4 regions of the Metabacillus elymi genome follow, and region 2 is predicted to be linked to each of the others. Evidence: riboswitches for the same ligand, from Rfam matches in the RefSeq annotation. Region 2 holds a riboswitch; each other region holds the start of a gene.
What was found. Region 2 has a riboswitch for S-adenosylmethionine ahead of metK (methionine adenosyltransferase). Riboswitches for the same ligand answer to the same signal wherever they lie in the genome.
Positions count from the first base shown of each region.

Region 1: another riboswitch for S-adenosylmethionine. It lies ahead of HUW50_RS08890 (Na+/H+ antiporter NhaC family protein); the one in region 2 lies ahead of metK (methionine adenosyltransferase).
Region 3: another riboswitch for S-adenosylmethionine. It lies ahead of HUW50_RS04850 (methionine ABC transporter ATP-binding protein); the one in region 2 lies ahead of metK (methionine adenosyltransferase).
Region 4: another riboswitch for S-adenosylmethionine. It lies ahead of HUW50_RS14080 (methionine biosynthesis PLP-dependent protein); the one in region 2 lies ahead of metK (methionine adenosyltransferase).

Region 1 covers NZ_CP055263.1:1,888,540-1,894,293, reverse strand. The annotation lists gene HUW50_RS08895 (TRM11 family SAM-dependent methyltransferase) at 637-1,590, shown strand; SAM riboswitch class I at 1,814-1,919, shown strand; gene HUW50_RS08890 (Na+/H+ antiporter NhaC family protein) at 2,046-3,341, shown strand; gene HUW50_RS08885 (NupC/NupG family nucleoside CNT transporter) at 3,797-5,008, shown strand; gene HUW50_RS08880 (DHA2 family efflux MFS transporter permease subunit) at 5,075-5,754, opposite strand, start outside.
Region 2 covers NZ_CP055263.1:564,267-570,020, forward strand. The annotation lists gene HUW50_RS02760 (glycosyltransferase family 4 protein) at 1-325, shown strand, start outside; gene HUW50_RS02765 (methyl-accepting chemotaxis protein) at 443-1,744, opposite strand; gene HUW50_RS02770 (FixH family protein) at 2,076-2,858, opposite strand; gene metK (methionine adenosyltransferase) at 3,047-4,246, opposite strand; SAM riboswitch class I at 4,466-4,609, opposite strand; gene pckA (phosphoenolpyruvate carboxykinase (ATP)) at 4,910-5,754, shown strand, end outside.
Region 3 covers NZ_CP055263.1:987,432-993,185, reverse strand. The annotation lists gene HUW50_RS04870 (toprim domain-containing protein) at 1-75, shown strand, start outside; gene HUW50_RS04865 (thioredoxin family protein) at 98-412, shown strand; gene HUW50_RS04860 (SCP2 sterol-binding domain-containing protein) at 621-938, shown strand; gene HUW50_RS04855 (O-acetylhomoserine aminocarboxypropyltransferase/cysteine synthase family protein) at 1,080-2,393, shown strand; SAM riboswitch class I at 2,761-2,869, shown strand; gene HUW50_RS04850 (methionine ABC transporter ATP-binding protein) at 3,003-4,028, shown strand; gene HUW50_RS04845 (methionine ABC transporter permease) at 4,021-4,689, shown strand; gene HUW50_RS04840 (MetQ/NlpA family ABC transporter substrate-binding protein) at 4,701-5,546, shown strand.
Region 4 covers NZ_CP055263.1:2,949,779-2,955,532, forward strand. The annotation lists gene HUW50_RS14060 (ABC transporter ATP-binding protein) at 1-185, shown strand, start outside; gene HUW50_RS14065 (ABC transporter permease) at 169-924, shown strand; gene HUW50_RS14070 (aliphatic sulfonate ABC transporter substrate-binding protein) at 1,074-2,081, shown strand; gene HUW50_RS14075 (SCO family protein) at 2,091-2,666, shown strand; SAM riboswitch class I at 2,736-2,836, shown strand; gene HUW50_RS14080 (methionine biosynthesis PLP-dependent protein) at 3,243-4,367, shown strand; gene metC (cystathionine beta-lyase) at 4,354-5,538, shown strand.

The sequences.
Region 1 (5,754 bases), 1.3 Mb from region 2:
CTCCTAGTGTGTATTTGAGAATTTTTTAATAGCTAGTTTTGGACAGATAGTCAAAACTATAAATAACCAATAACTAATTATAATTTCTTCTTAGTTTTTATTAGTTATAAATAATAATTCTAATTCAAAATTAATTATTATATAAACCTCATTATTTTGTCAAGGATAATACTCAATCTTCGGAAGATATTTAAATCACTTTTGTGTATCAACACTGGTAGGTCTTGTGAAATGCAAGGTATTTCTAAAACGATCTAAATTGATTTTGGTGGTAAAACTTAAATTTTCAATTATTATCTAGATTTCTCAATAAACCGGTATTTTTAGAAAAATAAAATGCTCTTGATTTATATAAGAATTATAAATAATAACAAGGAAGATGTGTAAGTACCCTAAAATATGGTTGCCTAAATAACTGGTTAATAACCATATCTTCGTATTAAATGTTAAAGCGGTCCTGAAGCGGACTCCCGTCTTACGCCCTAACCAACAAAGTGCCAAAATCAACAGTGAACGTTTTGGCAAAGGTTCACTTCTTGTTATAATGAAACAAGAAATGAACAGGTAACGATTGTGATAATCAATTAATATCGCATGAAGTGAAGCTGAAATAGATTATTAAAGGATGAAAATTAATTGGACAATAAAGACCCAAAAATGAATTATGTATATACTTACTCCTATCCTGATGACGAAAGTTCTTTGTGTGCTTTGGAAATGCGCTCTTTTTTTGGAAAAGAGTCTAAGTCTAGAGTATTGGAAAGCCCAGTGAAGGTTAATCCCACGCGAAGCCCGTTTATTAAGGAAAGAATTGAAGTGAGATATGAGGGGGAAAGCCTTCAGGACCTTGTCAAAAAGGTAAAATCTCTACAATTAGTCGAGGAGACATTTAAAGTTATTTATGTGAAAAATGGAGGGCTTGCAAAAACTGAAAAAGAAGGCTTTGAGAGACGACGTTCAGTAGAGCGAGAGATTGGATTGCATGTCAAAGGTGAAGCGGATTTCCATAATCCAGATCGATTGTTTGGGGTCATGAATGTAAATGGACGATGGGTATTCGGTGACTACGCTAAAAGTGAGGCGGTTTGGCTCAAACATCAAAAGAAGCCTCATGGTTATTCCACTGCTCTCAATACTCGTGTTGCAAGGGCGGTAGTTAATATTGCCATTCCAAATCCAAGTGGAATAAAGGCAATCGACCCATGCTGTGGGATTGGGACAGTACTAGTTGAAGCCCGATCAATGGGGATTGATATAGTAGGAAGTGACCGAAATTACCTAATCCTGAATGGGGCACGAGAAAACATCGAACACTTTGGTCTAACTGGAGAAGTAAATTTAGCAGATATCAGAGATATAACTAATGACTATGATGTAGCGATTATTGATTTACCTTACAACTTGTGTTCTGTCATAACAGATGTAGAAAAACTGGAAATGCTCGAGAGTGCGCGGAGATTTGCAAAGAAAGTGGTAGTGGTAACGATCGAACCGATTGATGAGGTTTTAAGAAACGCAGGATTTTCCATTATTGATCGAGCTATCGCTAAAAAAGGGTCGTTTATCCGTGAAGTGATCGTATGTAAGTGAGGAAAGGGGGACAGTCCCTCACCACTTCACAGCTTTAATGTTGTGAGGGACAGTCCCCTGATTTGACCTTTTAAAGTGGACAAGGTAATTCCATCTATTCTTTTTAATCTTGGTGGTTAACATCCTTGTTGAAGGGAGTAATAATTTTTTTATACTCTTGCGAAAAGAATATAAATGTTGTACTCTTATTTATGTTTTTAATAAAAAAATAAATATGATGATCTTCTTATATAGAGAGACAGAGGGACTGGCCCAATGAAGTCTCGGCAGCAGGCTCAAGATGAGTGCTGTGCCAAATCCAGCAAGCGAAAACGCTTGAAAGATGAGAAGGGTGTTTTATTATAATAAGGCCTCTTCTATTTGTTTGAAAAGAAGAGGTTTTTTATTTTCCCCACATATAGGATGACAGAGTGGATGAAAAAGGTGTTTTGTAAAAAATTAGTGAGGTGTTCATCATGAGTACAGACAGAAAAGGGAATCCATGGGCTCTTTTGCCTTTTGTCGTGTTTTTAATAATCTTTATTGGCTCTGGAATCGTAACAGGAGATTTTTATAAGTTTCCTGTTATAGTGGCGATTACGATTGCAGCAGCTGTCGCTTTAGCAATGAATCGAAAAGAGTCTTTCAATCAGAAGGTTGAGATCTTTTGTAAGGGTGCCGGTGACACAAATATTATGTTAATGGTCATTATTTTCCTTTTAGCTGGTGCTTTTTCAGAAGTAGCAAAGGGAATGGGTGCGGTTGATTCAACTGTAAATCTTGCATTATCAGTTGTACCACAAAACTTATTAATGGTGGGTATATTCATTATCGCGTGTTTTATATCTCTATCTATGGGTACAAGTATGGGAACAATTGTAGCACTTGCACCAATAGGCGTTGGTATTAGTGAGCAGACTGATATTTCACTAGCACTTTCAATGGCTGCGGTTATTGGTGGTGCGATGTTTGGTGATAATTTGTCTTTTATTTCTGATACAACGATTGCTGCAGTGCGCACACAAGGTACAAAAATGAAAGATAAGTTTAAAGTGAACTTTTTCATTGTCTTACCGGCGGCAATAATTGCTTGTGTTATTCTGGGGTTTTTAACAATCGGAGAACAAGCAGTTGTCACACAGCATTCATATAGTTGGGTTAAAATTTTACCATATATCTTTGTGCTTATCACAGCGCTAGCAGGGGTCAATGTATTCCTCGTTCTTTTCATTGGAGTTGTTTTTTCAGGAGTTATTGGGTTAGCAGATGGTAGTTACCGCTTAATGGATATCATTCAACAAATAGGTAATGGGATGTCAGGGATGTATGAGATCTCTTTCCTAGCCATATTAATTGCAGGCATGGTGGAAGTGATTAAACATAATGGAGGTATTGATTATCTTCTTTATAAAGTGACACGCAATATTAAATCAAAAAGAGGGGCTGAATTTAGTATTGCTGGACTTGTTGGTTTAACAGATCTTTCAACAGCAAATAACACGATTTCCATTATCATCACTGGCCCGCTTGCTAAAAATATTGCTGATAAGTATGAGATTGATCCACGTAAATCAGCAAGCCTGTTAGATGTTTTTTCGTGCTGTATTCAAGGTTTAATCCCATATGGAGCACAATTACTTGTAGCTGCAGGAGTTGCAAATATATCACCAGTAAGTATTTTACAATTTTCATTTTATCCATTATTAATTGGAGTATGTGGAGTGATCTCAATTTTAATCGGTTATCCACGATTTGAGCGAGGTAGGAATTGAATCAGTTACAAAAGGCTAACCTTTACTTATAACGTTGGGTTAGTTTTTTTGTATTTAGGTCTGTTAATGCTCACTATTGATTTTGGTACGTTGTTGATTGGAGTGAATGATTACAGCGGAAATCAACAACCAAGTTTAACGGTGCCTTGTATTTAAATTTGTTCCTTAGATACTCAATTAATGATAAAAGACTAGTTTAGAAATAAAAATCATTTCGGTAAATAAAAAGGACTTTGTTCTTTTTATGAATGTACTGCTTTATACAGGTAAATATAATACATAAGTATGATTTTGGTGTTTTCTTAATGGATTCACAAAACATCCATTTATATTTCAAGTAGGGTTTGGTAAGATCAAATGGTTGTCTGATGACCGACAACTAAATCCTATTAAGTAATGGTAAGCACTTATTCTTAGTACTTAACCAAATTTGATACATCTAAGAGGTGACAATAATGAATTTATTATGGGGAATATTCGGTATTTTAGTTGTTTTGTGTATTGCATTTCTTTTATCCAATGGAAAGAAAGCGATTAATTTTAGAACTATAATTGGTGGCTTAGCGATCCAGATTATTTTTGCATTTATCGTGTTGAAGTGGGAAGCGGGAAGAACTGGGCTGGAGTGGTTCACTTTAAGGGTCCAGGATATTATTAATTATGCAAATGAAGGAATTTCATTTCTTTTTGGTCCACTTGCAAGTGGCGGAGAATTTGGGGTAGTATTCGCTTTTCAAGTGTTAACAGTAATTATTTTCTTTTCATCATTAATTTCAGTCTTATATTATTTAGGCATTATGCAATGGTTTATAAAAATCATTGGTGGTGGTTTATCAAAGCTTCTAGGCACGAGTCAGTCAGAATCAATATCAGCGGCAGCAAATATTTTTGTTGGTCAAACGGAAGCACCACTTGTTATCCGACCATATTTAGCTAAAATGACGAAGTCTGAACTTTTTGCAGTAATGACGGGTGGACTTGCTTCTGTCGCAGGGTCTGTACTTGTTGGTTATGCACTTTTAGGTGTACCACTTGAATATCTACTTGCTGCAAGCTTTATGGCGGCACCTGCAGGATTAATTATGGCAAAAATAATGATGCCAGAGACAGAGCGATCATCCGACTCAGGTTTTGAAATCTCCAAAGATACAGATTCAGTAAATGTTATTGATGCAGCAGCTCGTGGTGCAAGCGACGGGTTAAAGCTTGCATTAAATGTTGGAGCGATGTTATTAGCATTTATTGCATTAATTGCTTTAGTTAATGGGATTTTAAGCGGTATAGGTGGAATATTTGGTTTTGAAACACTATCACTTGAGGGAATTTTAGGAATCCTGTTCTCTCCGATTGCTTTTGCTGTGGGTGTACCTTGGTCAGAAGCAGTTACCGCAGGTAGCTTTATTGGACAAAAGTTAGTATTAAATGAGTTTGTTGCTTATTCAGCATTTGCACCACAAATCGACCAATTGTCTGATAAAACAGTAATGGTTGTAAGCTTTGCACTATGTGGCTTTGCAAATCTAAGTTCTATGGCAATTCTTCTTGGTGGCTTAGGTGAACTAGCACCAAATCGCCGCCCTGATATTGCAAGATTAGGTCTCCGTGCAGTAGCAGCAGGAATGTTAGCTTCCTTATTAAGTGCAGCAATAGCAGGTATGTTTATTTAAAGGAAAAGGGTAACCCCAAAAGTCTCTGTTTAAGACTTTTTGGGGTTACCCTTTTTTCAGTGAATCCTAACCTTCATTTAGTGCCACCTTTTGTGGTCTTTTTTCTTTAACCACTTCTTGCTTTTCGTCTTCTTCTGCTGGTCCCACTCTCTTAATAAAGAATGCAAGGATTACAGCTATTAATGATAAGTAAGTTGCCACGACAAATGCATCATTGATTCCTTGGATAGTTGCTTCTTTTAAAATATATCCCATTTGCTCTGTAGCTTCAGGTGTTACACCAGCTGCTGTTGCCATTTCAGTTGCGTGTTTCTCTGTCTGGTTGGACATCACTGTAACAAGAAAGGCTGTACCAAGTGCACCGGAAATTTGCTTAAATGTGTTAGACATAGCTGTTCCATGTGCATTTAATCGTTGTGGAAGCTGATTTAACCCTGCTGTCATAATTGGCATCATTAACATTGACATACCGAACATACGAGCAGTATATATGACTAATAAAAATGTATATGTGGTCGAATCTGTCAGTTCACTGAATTCCCATGTTGTAACGGTAGTGATTGCTAAACCAATAACAGAGAGCCATCTTGCACCAACTTTATCAAAAATCCACCCTGTAATCGGAGACATAATTCCCATTAAAATCGCCCCAGGCAACAATAGCAACCCTGATTCAAGTGGCGTAAATCCGCGGATATTTTGTAAATAAATTGGCACTAGAATCATTCCAGCAAACATGGCCATTG
Region 2 (5,754 bases):
ATTTATTTTTCCATCTCCTACAGAAACATTTGGAAATGTTGTTTTAGAGGCATTAGCTACTGGTACACCTGTCATCGGAGCAAATTCGGGTGGAGTTAAAAATATTATTAACCAAGAAGTAACAGGCTATCTATGTGAGCCAAAAAATGTAGAGCAATTTAACCAAGCAATTATTCATCTATTAGAAAATCATGCATTACGTCAAAAAATGGGGGAAACTGCTCGTAAATATGCATTATCACAAACCTGGGATCAAATATTTGATGGTTTATTAAAGGAATATGAAGAATCACTCCTTGAGAATAATCATATTCGATATGCATAATGCAAGAATTCATTAGGTTTAACTGCTTTAGATGCAGCTAAACCTTTTTAATTGCTTGATTACATATCAAAAAGCAGTGAGATTTCAGTTAAGAAATCCACTGCTTAATTAGGATTTTTATTCTACCATATATTTTTTAAGTGAATTATTTAAGTTTTCACTTAATGCAATTAATTTTTCTGATGAATGATTAATGGTCACTACCGCATTCACTTGTTCATCAACAGACGCTGTTATCTCCTCAGTTGACGCTGCAGTTTCTTCTGCAACTGCAGATATATTTTGTATCGAATCTAAAATGATATAACTATGATCTGAAACAGTTTCAATTTCTTTATTTAGCTTTGATATTCCTTCAATAATTTTTGAGATAGATGAAGAAATTTCATTAAATTCATTTTCTGATGCTAAAACACTTTGATTTAAGCCACTTGAAATCTCTGTTGTTTGAGACATCACAAGCACGGTTGCTTCTGTTTCCTTTTCTATATTTTGAATCATCGTTTGGATTTGAGATGTAGCCTTATTTGTTTCTTCTGCAAGCTTTCTAACCTCTTCCGCTACGACGGCAAATCCTTTTCCATGTTCTCCAGCTCTTGCAGCTTCAATACTAGCATTTAAAGCCAATAGATTTGTCTGTTTTGAAATATTATCAATCGTTGTCACAATTCCGGAAATTTGATGGACACTTTGATAAAGGGTCGTTATTCCTAAACTGATTTGATCTAACATGTTAGCATTCTCTTTATTGGAAACTTGCAAGCCAATCATACTATCCTTACCTGCTTGAACAGCATTTACACAACCCTCTGTTAATTGGATTATAGCATTGCTTCCTTCTGTCATGTTGGTGAGATTTGCTTGTAAATCACTTGCTTTTTGGCTTGTGGATTCAATATCAGAAGCCTGTGAAACTGATCCTTTTGAAATTTCATTTAGGGCATTTCCAATTTCTTCACTAGTTGTTGTTGTTTGCTCTGATAAAGCTGAGAGCTCATATGATGAAGTGGAAATGGAATAACTTGTGTCCTTCAAATCGTGAACTAATGCTCGAAAGTCATCATTTATCTTATTTAATAATAGTGCAAGTAAACCGAATTCATCTTTTCCCTCTTTTAAAGGGTTTAGAAACAAACGACCAGCTGAAATTTCAGATGAAGCAATCAGGATCTGATTTAATACTTTTAACTTTCTATGAATGAAAAAATAAAACACAGACAAGCAAACGATCGTAATAACAGCTGGTATTCCTAACAAACTCCAAAATAACCCTTGCGATTCTTGAATTTGTCCAAAAGTATTTTTCACAAAAATATAGCTAAGAAGTCCAATCGTACTTGTAAGTACTACTGCTAAAATCGCAAGACAAATTTGAAATTTAACTGAAATCCTTTCATAAAACTTCATCTCTTTTTTCATTTTGTAGCCCCCACAGTTTTATGTCTTTACCTATTACATCGGATATGAGGGTACAAATGTTAACTTCTTTACTCATAAAAATCAAAATAAAATTAGTAAATGCAGAAAAATTAGTTAATAGGCCCTTTAGCCTTTTAACTAATTTTCGTTTATAATTCAAATTCCCATTCTTCTTGCAAAAGCAAATAGAGAATAAATAACGTGTTTTCTACATTAAACACTTACCCAATATTTTACTAATGAGACGACAGGTGGATGTAAATTGTTTCAAACTATTTCAAATATCGATAAAATTCGTGTTTAATCTTACGACAAAAAGAGGTCCACCCCCTTATTGAACTTCAACTGAAGTCTCAATATGGTCATGAACCTCTCCTTTTTCAACATGAACTACTATCTTATATATCCCAGTTTCTTCAAATTGATAGGAAGATGTGTACGTCCCTTTTGTCGATGCTTCTTCTGCATCAATATACTTATGTTGTTCTTCTCCATCCTTCCAAATTTCAAATCTCACCGTCGCATCTGGAAATGGTTGTTCACCCTCTTGAATTGTTGTTGATAACTGCTCCTCTTCATTTACCTTAAAATCAGATAATTCGTCTACAGTTATCGTTACACTACTATGATGGTGCCCCGCTTCTGTTTGTTCATGATGCTCGTGCTCATTCTCGCTTTCTTTTTCATCATTCTTTTCTGTAATCGTAGCTGTTGAGCCTTCTCCTACCTGAATATCTAATGATGGCATCGTATGATAACTTTCTACATTTGTATGTGCGGTTATTTTGAATGTACCATCTTCCTTAAATTGATAATTAATTCCATATGTACCTGTTTCAATAAGTTTTGCTTCAATTTTTTCTGAAACATCACCAAGTTTTATCTCAAACGTTACCTCTGCATCGTCCACTAGATCATCACCATAATATACTTTTGCAGCGATTGGTACTTCTTCGTTTTTATTAACATGTTTACTAGCAATTATTTCAACCTTTGGTGCTTTTACTTCCTCTTCAGAAGCGACTTGATGTTCTTGATGATTTGCTGATTCTTGACAGCCGCTTAAAACTAAAGAAAGGAAAATGAAGGAGCAAGTGATTATCCCTTGTTTCATATTGTATAACCTCCAAATCGTCACTCATACTATGATATAACATAACTATCATAATTAGATACGTTTTCTTTGATGCTTCAATATTTATTCACATATAGAAGAAAAAATATTCACTTATTAAGTCTTATACACTGATATAGAAAAGGGTCTGATGCAAAATACATCAGACCCTTTTCTTCTTTTATAAATTATTGATTTAACGCTTCTTTACTTAACGCTTCAGCTTTGTCTGTGCTTTCCCATGGAAGATCTAGATCATTACGACCGAAATGTCCATACGCAGCAGTTTGCTTATATATCGGACGACGTAGATTAAGCATTTTTATAATACCCGCTGGACGTAGATCAAAGTTGTTACGTACAACAGCTACTAAAACTTCTTCCGATACTTTTCCAGTTCCAAATGTATCAACTGAAATCGATACCGGTTGTGCAACACCAATTGCATATGCTAATTGAACTTCACATTTATCAGCTAATCCAGAAGCAACAATATTTTTCGCTACATAACGAGCAGCATAAGCGGCAGAACGGTCAACTTTTGTCGCATCCTTACCAGAGAATGCACCACCACCGTGACGTGCATAACCACCGTACGTATCAACGATAATTTTACGTCCAGTTAAACCAGCATCTCCTTGAGGTCCCCCAATGACGAAGCGACCTGTTGGATTAATGAAATACTTTGTATTTTCATCAATTAATTCTGCAGGGACAACTGGGTTAATAACATGCTCTTTTAGGTTACGCTGAATTTGTTCTAATGAAATTTCTGGGTGATGCTGAGTGGAAATAACGATCGTATCAATACGAACTGGTTTATCATTTTCATCATATTCTACCGTAACTTGTGTTTTACCGTCTGGACGTAAGTAAGGAAGTATATCCTCTTTACGTACTTCTGTTAAACGACGTGAAAGTTTGTGAGCTAATGAAATTGGAAGTGGCATTAATTCCTTTGTTTCATTACATGCAAATCCAAACATTAATCCTTGGTCTCCAGCACCGATTGCATCAATTTCTTCATCAGACATTAGGCCTTCACGAGCTTCAAGTGCTTGGTCAACACCCATAGCGATATCGGCTGATTGCTCATCAATTGAAGTAAGAACTGCACAAGTTTCTGCATCAAAGCCATATTTAGCTCGTGTATAGCCAATACCTTTAATTGTTTCACGAACAATTTTTGGGATATCAACGTATGTAGTTGTTGTAATTTCCCCAGCAACTAAAACTAATCCTGTCGTAACAGACGTTTCACACGCTACACGTGCATTTGGATCTTTTTCAATAATTGCATCAAGGATTGAATCTGAAATTTGGTCACAAATCTTATCTGGATGGCCTTCTGTTACAGACTCAGAAGTAAATAAACGTTTTTTAGTCATGTTAAAGTTTTCCTCCTCATACTCATGTTCAAATTGATCCGGAACTCTTCCTTTTACCTAAAAGAATCACGCTGGCATGTTTTGTGAACAGAATTATTATGTACCTCTACCACATGCTTGTCCTGGTAAAACTCTAATGAAGAAGATACGCTTATTTTCTGTTATCAAAAAAACCTTTCCCTAAATGAGGAAAGGTTTGTTATCGTTCATAGCCTTTCGCTCTTATCGATCAAGGGCTTTCGCCTTGCATCAGGTTAGCACCTTTGCGTCGGAAAATGTCATTTGGGCATAATCGCCGCTTTCCTTTGATAGCAGGTTGCTGGGTTTCATAGGGCCTGTCCCTCCACCAGCTCGGGATAAGAGAATCCGTTCAAGGACATATCATAGCGCACTGGGGTAATGGTGTCAACAAAAAACAGCAAGTTATCAGAGATTATTTCCTATTAATTTTCATGATTAATCTATTCATTAGTGTTACCCATTTTGTTGACATATTATTAAGTTTCTTTTTGAAGTATAAAAATTGCTTTCTAAACTTTTTTTCAAAAAACACACACGATTAGTATGTTCAATTAAATATAATGTGTTATACTATTTAAAACTAAGTCAGAATTTTGTAATATATCTTTCTACGTTAATTTTTCGAAAAGGATGGTAATGGGGATGAATATTGTGGAGATGACAAATGAATTAGCAGAGTTGTTAAAAGGGGATAATGCAAGACATAATTTATCAGTTGCTCAACTTGTGGAAAAAGTACTTAAACGCAAGGAAGGGATTTTAACCTCAACTGGTGCAATCCGAGCGACTACTGGAGCATATACTGGTAGGTCTCCACAAGATAAATTTATCGTGAAAGAAAGTTCTATCGAAAATAAAATTGATTGGGGCATTGTTAATCAACCTATTTTAGAGGCTGACTTTGATAAGCTTTATAGTAAAATGATCAACTACTTAAAGGAACGAGAAGAATTATACATTTTCAATGGTTTTGCCGGTGCAGATAAACGCTATCAGTTGCCTCTTCAAGTCATAAATGAATATGCTTGGCATAATTTATTCGCACAGCAGCTTTTTATAAAAGACAATGAAAAATCGATTACAAATGAGAAGCCTTTTACTATTCTTTGTGCACCACACTTTAAAGCTGATCCTGCTGTTGATGGTACAAATTCTGAAACATTTATCATTATTTCATTTGAGAAAAGAACAATTTTAATCGGTGGGACAGAATACGCTGGTGAAATGAAAAAATCTGTCTTTTCAGTTATGAACTTTTTGTTACCAGAAAACAATATTCTTTCAATGCATTGCTCAGCAAATGTTGGTTTTGAAGGTGATGTTGCTTTATTTTTCGGTTTATCTGGAACTGGAAAAACAACTTTGTCTGCTGATCCTAACAGACGATTAATCGGTGACGATGAGCATGGCTGGTCTACTTCAGGCATCTTTAATATTGAAGGCGGTTGCTATGCGAAATGTATTAATTTATCGGAAGAAAAAGAGCC
Region 3 (5,754 bases), 420 kb from region 2:
GCGACTGCACCAGATCACCATGTTGCTTCTGTTTTACTAAGTGCAAATATTGATGTGGATGCGAAATTTCTTTAGAAAGGTGTAACATTATTTAAATATGATTGAATGGGAAGAGAAACAGCTTACAATACAAAGAGATGGTCTAATGGTTTTCTATTTATACACTCCGATGTGTGGAACATGTCAAGTAGCTAAACGAATGTTATCTGTCGTAGATGAATTAGTTCCCGCTATTCACATCTATTCTGTTAACTTAAATTACTTTCCTAACGAGGCTAAAGAGCTTGGAATCGAAAGTGTACCTTGCTTACTCATTTATGAAAATGGCCAAGAAAAGGAAAAGATTTATGCGTTTCATTCAGTTGGATACTTACTTGAAAAAATAAAGCAATATTCCACTATTAATGGATAGGAAGCATGACCTATGATTCATAAAACAAATAAGATAGGTAGTATAAAGATTCAGGTAAGTCTTGCTAATATGACATATTTCTTGGGAAATATTAATAATCCCACAAATAATGAATAAATAAGCAGAAACTGTCGACTTATTAATAAAGGATTCTTCCGTGATTCAATGAAGTTATTAAATAGCTTGATTGATATCGGAGGTTTTTTTTATGTATATGACAACGTTTATTTCTAATTTTAATAAAGCTCGGTTTTTAACTCCAATACTTTTGAATCAAACTCTAATAGTAGAAATAAAACCTCAGCAAGAGATTAGTCATTTTATTGAACTATCATCAAAAGGGGCTAAAACGTTACATACTCAACCTTCGAAAATTGACTTTGTCATGGAAGGAGAAGGCTATGACCTCGAACAAGTATTATTAAACACTGTAAGCTTAAAGCAATTAATTGCTTTTGGGAAAATTACGATCAAAGGGTCTTATCGTAATTTTTTAAAATTCGAGGCAATCATAAAGTTAAGTTGATAAGGGGAAATCCTTGAATCTGAAGTTTGAAATCGTTTACTATATAGGTAGACTAATAGGTATAGGAATTTGCATCTTAGAATTCAAAACCAACAGTGAAGTATTTTTTGATAAATACATCTTGTAATAGGAGGAGTTAAGATGCAAGAGAAAAATTACCGGCCTGAAACGGTCACAATTCACGGAGGGCTAAAGAAAGATTCAATGACAGGTGCCAGGTCTGTGCCTATTTATCAATCAAATGCTTACTTATTTGAGAATACTGAGCACGCAGCTAACCTCTTTGGTTTAAAAGAACCAGGATATATTTATACCCGAATTCACAATCCAACTTCAACTGTTTTTGAAGAAAGAATTGCACAGCTTGAAGGTGGCATAGGTAGCTTAGCGGTATCTAGTGGAATGGCGGCGATTACACTTTCGGTTTTAAATATTGCTGGAGCAGGTGATGAAATTGTATCTGCTTCAACATTATACGGGGGAACTTACAATCTTTTTGCAAATACTTTACCGAAATATGGAATAGATACAGTGTTTGTTGATCCGAAAAATCCTGAAAACTTCCGTTCTGCTATTTCACCTAAAACAAAAGCTATATTCGCTGAAACCATTGGAAATCCAAGTTTAGATGTACTTGATATTGAAGCTGTCGCGAATATAGCTCATGAAGCTGGGATTCCGTTAATTGTAGATAATACATTTGCTACACCTTATCTTTGCCGGCCGATTGAACATGGTGCAGATATCGTTATCCACTCAGCAACAAAATGGTTATTAGGAAATGGGACAACTCTAGGAGGAGTAATCGTTGATGGTGGGAAGTTTGATTGGAATAACCCTAAATTCCCTGGTTTTACGACCCCTGATCCGAGTTATCATGATCTAGTATATGCAGAAGCATTAGGCGAGCAGGCATTCATTATTAAAGCTAGAGTTCAATTGCTAAGAGACTTAGGTCCCGCAATTAGCCCATATAATGCATTCCAATTCACACTAGGTTTAGAAACTCTTCATGTTCGAATGAAAGAGCATGTTGCTAATGCTAGAAAGATGGTTAAGTATTTAGTGCAGCACCCTTCTGTTGAATGGGTTCTATATCCTGAACTTTCGGATCATCCTGCAAAAGATTTAGCAGCAAAATATTTACCTAATGGTGCTGGATCCGTTATCGTTTTCGGAATAAAGGGTGGACGAGAGGCAGGAGCTGCTGTTATTAATAATGTAGAACTGTGGTCACACGTTGCGAACGTAGGGGATGCAAAAAGTTTGATCATCCATCCTGCTAGTACAACCCATCAACAGTTAAATACAGAGGACTTAAAAAGATCGGGAGTAACGGAGGACTTAATTCGCTTATCGGTTGGAATAGAGCATATTCAAGATATCATCGATGATCTTGATCAAGCTATTTACAAAGCAACTGGCGTTAAGGGAACCGAAAGTGTACATATTTAAATATTGAATATAAAGGGATGACTTTCATGCAAAGTCATCCCTTTTTTACCAGGAAATTATAAAATTCGTTGAATTGTGGATAAGTGCACGACATTCAGCTCCAGCGCCTAGCCCCGACAAGCATAAGCTAATTTAGAATTGAAGGCAAAAAACGCCTTCTATTCTAAATCATCTTATGCTTGTCGGGGCTGATCAAGGCGCTTGCGCTTTTGTTCCTGGAGTTATCCTATAATAGTTTATCACTAAAATAAAATGCAATTTTTAGAAAAAAGAGAATTTGTTTGACATGATTTTTAATTGCATGATACAATCACAAACGTACTTAAGCTCACTAAAATTTAATTTAACTTTAATTATATACGTAGTTCTCTTATCAAGAGAGGTGGAGGGAAGTGCCCTATGAAGCCCGGCAACCATCAACATTTGTTGAAGTGGTGCCAATTCACACAAAGCTGTTTAGCTTTGAGAGATGAGAGAAAGGACATTTTTGTGCCTTTCTGCTCATTGCAGAAGGGTTTTTTTCTTTATCAAAATACTATATTGCAACATGAATTTTCCATAAAAGTGATAGATTGAAGTGAGGTATTCGAACTGAAAGAAGGTGACAACTTGATTACATTAAAGAATGTTAATAAAGTTTATCAAACAAAATCAGGTAATGTAACGGCTGTTAATAATGTGAATCTAAAAATTGATAAGGGTGAAATTTTCGGGATTATTGGATATAGTGGAGCGGGTAAAAGTTCACTAATCCGGTTGTTGAATGGACTAGAAAAACCAACCAGTGGTGATATTAGCGTTGCTGGTAGTCAAATAGATTCAATTGGTGGAGTGAAATTACGAAAAGCGCGTTTAGAAATAAGTATGATTTTTCAGCATTTCAATCTTTTATGGTCTCGAACAGTGAGAGAAAATATTGCTTTTCCATTAGAAATTGCAGGTGTAAAAAGAGCTGAACGTTTGAAACGAGTGGATGAGCTGATCAAGCTTGTAGGACTTGAAGGTCGTGAGAATGCATATCCCTCACAATTAAGTGGTGGGCAAAAGCAACGTGTAGGAATTGCGCGAGCATTGGCTAATAACCCTAAAGTATTATTATGTGATGAAGCTACATCAGCTTTAGATCCCCAAACAACGGATTCTATATTAGATTTGCTTGTAGATATTAATAAACGACTTGGACTTACAATTGTGCTGATTACTCATGAGATGCATGTTATACGAAAAATATGTCATCGTGTAGCTGTGATGGAAAATGGGGAGGTAGTTGAAGAAGGGGATGTACTCGACGTTTTTAAGCATCCTAAACAACCAATTACTAAGCGCTTTGTGAAACAAGTTACAGAACCAGAGGAAACGAATGAAGTAGTGGCAAATCTTTTAGAGAATTATCCAAAGGGTAAGGTTATTCAATTAACCTTTGTTGGTGAATCAGCAGAGCAACCATTGATAACAAATCTAATTAGAAAGTTTGCAATCGATGTGAATATTTTACAAGGGAAGATTTCACAAACACAAAGTGGATCATATGGAAGTCTGTTTATTCATTTAGATGGAGATGAACAAGAATTAAATCGAGCATTAGAGTTTATTTATAATCAACACATTGAGGTGGAGGTGATTGCCAATGCTTGAACAGCTTCTACCTGAAGTAGATTGGGAAAAGGTTTGGCTTGCAACAAAGGAAACAATCTATATGACAAGCTTATCGGTTGTGGCGACATTTATTTTAGGAATTATTCTAGGTTTACTGTTATTTTTAACAGCAAAGGGAAACATATGGGAAAGTAAGTATGTTAATAATCTAGTTGCAGGAATTGTTAACATATTTAGATCAATACCATTTATTATTTTAATTATTTTATTATTACCTTTTACAAAAGTACTTGTTGGAACAATACTCGGTGCAAATGCCGCATTACCAGCGTTAATAATCGGGGCAGCTCCTTTTTATGGGCGCATGGTCGAGATTGCTTTAAGGGAAATTGATAAAGGTGTCATTGAAGCTGCTAAATCTATGGGTGCTAAAACAAGCACAATTATTTGGAAGGTCCTTTTACCCGAAGCGATGCCAGCGTTAGTTTCTGGTATTACAGTTACCGCTATTGCGTTAATAGGGTATACAGCAATGGCAGGTGCTATTGGTGCTGGTGGATTAGGGAATCTAGCATTTATGGAAGGTTTTAACCGTGGGAATAATCAAGTAACATTAATAGCAACGGTTATCATATTAATTTTCGTGTTTATCATCCAAATTATTGGAGATATCATAACTAAATCAATTGACAAACGATAGGAGGAAGAACGATGAAAAAAGCTTTATTAGCAATTATATTTACGATTTTTACAACAGCACTTGTTGCTTGTGGTGGGGCGTCACAGGAAGGAACTGAAGGTTCCGAAGGAGAGGCAAAAACATTAAAAGTAGGTGCATCACCTGTACCACATGTTGAAATATTAGAAGAAGCAAAACCTTTATTAGAAGAAAAAGGGATTGAATTAGAAATCGTAGAATTTACAGATTATGTTTTACCAAATAAGACATTAGCAGAAGAAGAGTTAGATGCTAATTACTTCCAACATGAACCTTACTTAGAGTCTCAAATTGCTGATAATAATTATAAATTTGTGAATGCTGGTGGAGTCCATATCGAACCAATTGGTGTTTATTCAAAACGCCATAAGTCATTAGAAGATCTACCAAATGGAGCAAAAATTATTATGAGTAACTCTGTTGCTGATCACGGTCGTATGCTTTCTTTATTAGAAGAAAAGGGATTAATTACGATTAAAGAGGGCGTTGAAAAAACAGCAGCAACAATAGAAGATATTGCAGAAAATCCTAAAAATTTAGTGTTTGAAGCTAATATTGAGGCACCAATGCTGACAAAGGCTTATGAAAATGATGAAGCTGATGCTATTTTAATTAACGGTAACTATGCACTTGATGCTGAATTAAACCCAGCTAAAGATGCAATTGCACTAGAATCACCAGAGAACAACCCTTATGTTAACCTAATTGTTGTTCGTGAAGGTGACGAAGACAGAGAAGAAATTAAAGCATTAGTAGAAGTATTAAAATCAGAAGAGATACAAGAATTTATCGAAACAAAATACAAAGGATCTGTTATTTCCGCAGCAAAAAGTGAATAAATAGAAAAAGAGGCCGACATGGTATTTGTTGGCCTTTTTTTGTTCTTATCTCGGAATTAAAAAATGCTTGTACTGCGGATAACACTTTGACATCTAGCTCCAGCGCCTAGCCCCTCGAGGTCATAAGATGATTTAGAATTGAAGGCAAAGAACGCCTTCTATTCTAAATCATCTTATTTGCCCGAGGCTGTTCAAGGCGCTTGCGCTT
Region 4 (5,754 bases), 2.4 Mb from region 2:
ATCGCATCGTTGTTATGGGAACACAGCCAGGACGGATACTAGATGTTATTGAGCTTGACTTTCCAAGACCACGTGAACAAGCGCGTGAGGAACTCGTGAAATATGAAGACAGAATTAAGGGCTTACTTAAGTCTGAGATTGATAAAGTAATAGAAAAGGAGCAGCAGTATGCAACCAGTCGTTAAACGAATACTTTTTTACGGAATTCTGTTAGTTGTTTGGCAGGTTGCAGTGATTGTATTAGAAATATCACCTGCATTGCTGCCTGCACCAACAGATGTGTTTACATCACTTTACACAGGCTTTGCTGATTTAACACTTGTTTACGATTTAGTGGCAAGCTTTAGACGATTAGCGATAGGTTTAGCCATTGCATTAGCGCTAGGTCTTATCCTTGGTGTGTTCTTAGCTAAATCAAAAACAGCTGATGAAACATTAGGCTCACTTATCATCGCATTACAGTCTGTACCAAGTATTGTGTGGCTGCCACTTGCAATCATGTGGTTTGGCCTTAATGAAGCAGCAGTAACGTTTATTATCGTGTTAGGTGCAACCTTGGTGATGACAATCAACATGAGAACAGGTTTAAAAAATGTGCCACCACTTTATATAAAAGCGGCACAAACGATGGATTATAAAGGATTTAGCTTGTTTTGGAAGGTCATGTTTCCAGCCTCAATTCCTTATGCTGTAACAGGAACTAGATTAGCGTGGGCGTTTGCATGGAGAGCATTGATGGCCGGTGAATTATTAAGTACTGGACCAGGACTTGGTTATAAACTGAAATTCGCGTCAGATTTTGGCGATATGAGTTTAGTTATCGCGATCATGATGATGATTATGGTGATCGGAGTTATTGTCGATTTACTATTTTTCCAAAGAGTAGAAAAAAGTGTTATGAAAAAATGGGGTTTAGATAATTAAGAAAAGCGGAAGCGCCTTGATCAGCCCCGAATAGCTTAAGACGCTCATGAAATGAAGGTGTTTTTTACCTTCAATTCATGAGTGGCTTATGACTCGAGGGGCTAGGCGCTGGAGCTAGACACTAATTAAAAAGAGACGGAGGCTTAAACATGAAAAAGGGTATATTATTTGCACTTATATCGGTTTTATTAGTAGGTGTATTGGCAGCATGTGGGACGGCTAATACAGGTTCAAATGGTAGTGGAAGTGATAGTAAAAAGGAAGTAGTAATTGGTTATTTTCCTAATATTGATCACGTACCTGCGATGATCGCCAAGGAAAAAGGGTATTTTGAAGAAGCATTAGGGGAAGATGTAAAAGTAACGTATAAAACGTTTCCTGATGGAGCAGCATTTATGACTGCGTTAAAAACAGGTGATATCCATGCAGGTTTAGTTGGCCCTGGCCCTGTTATGAATAACTATGCAAATGGGGCAGATGTGAAGATTCTAGCAGGAGCATCTTCAGGTGGAACAGTTATCGTTGCATCTGAAAAAAGTGGTGTGCAATCAATTGATGATTTAACAGGTAAAACATTTATTACACCTGGTGTAGGCTGCACACATGATGTTCAAATGGAGACATTCCTTCAAGACTTTGGCATTACATCAGCACGTATTGGTGGAACATTAAAGCATGTAACTGGTAACCCAGCTCAATATGGAGCAATGTTTGAATCAGGAAAAGTTGATCTTGCTGCAGTTCCAGAACCATGGGCATCTATGCTTGTAAATGATGGAGCGAAAGTGATCGTTGATACGGATGAAATTTCTTACGGAACAACACTTCCTAATACTGTATTAGTAACAAGCGGAAAGTTAATTGAAGAAGACAAAGAACTAGTTGCAGCCATTGTAAAAGCACATGAAAAAGGTGTTAACTTTATTAATGAAAACCGTGAAGAGGCACGTGATATTGCAATTAAAGCGATCAAAGATATTACAGATCAAGAGCTTGATCCAGCAATCGTTGACAGTGCTTGGGAGCGTGTAACGTACACAACAGAAGTAAATGCAGAGGTTGTACAAGAATTTGCAAATTCTTCATTTGAGCTTAAATTTCTTAAAGAAAAACCTGAATTTAGTGATCTAATCGATACTCATTTCTTAACAAAGTAGGCGTTAATCGTGAAAAAACTTGTTTTTATCACTTTCCTTGCTGTTCTAGTGTTGGTAGGCTGTTCACAGTCTATCAACCTAGAGGAGCATTTTTCTTTAAATGGGACAGTTGAGCCTTTAGATGCTGTTAATCAAGTTGGAGAAAAAGTAAAAATGTCAGATTATGAAGATAAAGTCTGGCTTTCTACGTTCATTTTCACAAATTGTGATACTGTTTGTTCACCAATGACCGCACATATCGCAACACTTCAAGAGCAATTACAAGACGAAAAAGTAGATGTTGAGCTCGTCTCCTTTAGCATTGATCCAGAACATGACACACCTGAAGTGTTAAAGGGATTTGCAGAACAATTCGGTGCCGATTTTAAAAACTGGAACTTTCTCACTGGCTATGAACAAGCAGAAATTGAATCCTTCTCAAACACGAGCTTTCTTGTACCTGCTGCAAAGCTAGAAGGTTCAAACCAATTCGTTCACAGCACATCGATCTATCTTATGAAAGGCAACACGATACTCGAACAATATGAAGGTGTGTCAGAAGTACCGAATGAAAAAATTGTCGAAGATATCAAACTATTACAATAATTGTGTTGCAATCTCCACTCGAATCATGTAAAGTAGTAAAAAATAGTAAACCTTAAAAATTTCATACATTTCTTATCAAGAGAGGCAGAGGGACTGGCCCTATGAAGCCTCAGCAACCGGTTCAAAACGAGTGAAGATCTCGTAACCGTTGATTTGCGTATTTTTGAGAAACCTTAGGTAGTTTTTTACAGCACCGACGGATAAATCAAAATGCATCGAACAAAGCGTCCTTGTTTGTTCGAGGCATTTTGATTTATCCGTCGCAGGCTTGCAACGCAAGCCGCAAGCACTTGCGTGCTGTAAAAAACCAAACAACACTACTTATAGAGTTTCCTAAGTTCAACCCGCAAATCAACTATTTCTTAAGCTCCACCCAAGATCTTCTACAAGTGCCAAGGTGCTAAATCCAGCAAGCCACACCAGCATTATGCTTGAGAGATAAGAAGAAGCGCACTCAAATACACAGTCTTCTTCTTACCGGGGAAGGCTTTTTAATTTGTTTTGAAAGTCTAAAAATGTGCTTCCTCTCATGTGCATAATCAAGAAAAATAACCTTAACTTAGGATGGTGACAGACATGAGTCAACGAATTGAAACGAAGTTAGCGCAAATTGGAAATCGAAGTGAAAATGTTACAGGTACGGTAAATCCGCCAGTCTATTTTTCGACAGCTTATCGACATGCTGGAATCGGAGAATCAACTGGCTTTGATTATATTCGAACAGGAAATCCTACAAGACTATTAGTTGAAAAGGCCATTGCCGATTTAGAACATGGTGATCGTGGATTTGCATTCAGTTCAGGGATGGCTGCTATTCAAACGATTATGGCATTATTCCAAAGTGGTGATGAACTTATCGTATCATCTGACCTCTATGGTGGAACTTATCGTTTATTTGAAAGAGAATGGAAAAAGTACGGTTTATCATTTCAATATGATGATTTCACAAACCCAGCAGAAACAGAAAAATTAATATCTGAAAAAACAAAGGCGATATTTATCGAGACACCGACAAATCCATTAATGCAGGAAGCTGATATTAAAGAGCTTGCGACGTTAGCTAAGAAACATAATTTATTAGTGATTGTTGATAACACATTTTATACACCTGTTATTCAAACACCAATCCTTGATGGAGCTGACATTGTGATCCATAGTGCAACAAAATATTTAGGTGGACACAATGATGTGCTTGCGGGTCTAGTTGTTACAAAGGGTGAGCAATTAAGCGATGAGTTTTTCCAACATCAAAATGCGATCGGCGCGGTTTTATCACCGTTTGATTCCTGGCTCTTAATGAGAGGAATGAAGACATTATCACTTCGCATGAGACAGCATGAGCAAAACGCTCAAGCCGTTTCACAATTTTTAGAAGAACATCCAGATGTTCTCGATGTTTTATATCCAGGAAAAGGTGGAATGCTGTCATTCCGTTTGCAGGATGAAACATTGGTGAATCCATTTCTAAAAAGTCTTAAGACGATTACCTTTGCGGAAAGCTTAGGTGGAATCGAAAGCTTTATTACCTATCCTGCAACCCAAACACATATGGACATTCCATTGGAAATTAGAATGGCAAATGGTGTGTGTAATAGACTACTGCGTTTCTCAGTAGGTGTAGAACATGCTGAGGATATTATCGAAGATTTAGCTCAGAGCTTTAAACAAATGAAGGGGGCTGAAGCAATTGAGCAATCATGATTGGTCGTTTCAAACAAAACTTTTGCATAATGAGTCAAAGGTAGATAGAGGTACAGGAGCAGTTAGTGTTCCAATTCACCATTCATCAACTTTCCATCAATTTGATATAGATGAATTTGGGAAATATGATTATGCGCGTTCTGGTAACCCTACAAGAGAAGCGTTGGAGCAAGCGATCGCAGAATTAGAGGGTGGAACAAAAGGCTTGGCATTTTCTTCAGGAATGGCTGCTATTTCAACAGCATTCCTGCTTCTTTCCCAAGGTGATCATGTCCTTGTGACTGAGGACGTATATGGTGGAACCTTTCGAATCATAACAGATGTTCTAACTAGATTCGGGATTGAGCACACTTTTGTTGATATGACAGATCTTCATCAAGTAGCATCAAAGATTCGTCCGAATACTAAAGTAATCTACATGGAAACACCTTCAAATCCGTTGTTGAAAGTTACAGACATTCGAGGAATTGTGAACCTTGCGAAGGCAAATAACTGTCTAACGTTTTTAGATAATACATTTTTGACACCAGAGCTACAAAGACCTTTAGAGTTAGGTGTAGATATTGTGTTACACAGTGCGACAAAGTTTTTAGCAGGTCATAGTGATGTCCTTGCAGGTCTTGCTGTTGTGAGGGATACTGAATTAGGTGATCGCCTATACAAACTGCAAAATGCATTTGGAGCAGTACTAGGTGTTCAAGATGCTTGGCTTGTGTTAAGAGGATTAAAAACATTACATGTTCGTTTGAAGCAATCCTCTGAATCAGCTCTGAAAATTGCTGAGTTTCTAAGTGAACATCCTAAGGTTGTAGAAGTCTATTATCCTGGATTAAGCTTTCATCCAGGACATGAAACTCAACGATACCAAGCAGATGGAGCAGGTGCCGTTCTTTCATTCAAGCTTGCTGATGGTGAAGCAGTGAAGACGCTTGTTCAACAAGTTAAACTGCCGGTTTTTGCAGTAAGTTTAGGTGCGGTTGAATCAATTTTATCCTACCCTGCAAAAATGTCACATGCAGCAATGCCTCCAGAGGAACGTGAAAAACGAGGAATTTCAGATGGATTACTTAGATTAAGTGTCGGCTTAGAAAATGTTAATGACCTAATTAAAGATTTTTCTGAAGCATTAGAGAAGCTACCACAAGTTAATAAGAAAGAAAGTGTTCGTTAGGACTGATCCTTTTGGGTCAGTTTCTTTTGTTGTCCAGGAAATTATAAAATTCGTTGAACTGTGGATAAGAGCACGACATCCAGCTCCAGCGCTTAGCCCCTCTAGGGTCTAGCTTATTTAGAATTGAAGGCAAAGGACGCCTTCTATTCTAAAACATCTTATTTGCCTGGGGCTGATCATGGCGCCCTGTGCTTTTGTTCATAGAGAAGATAATCT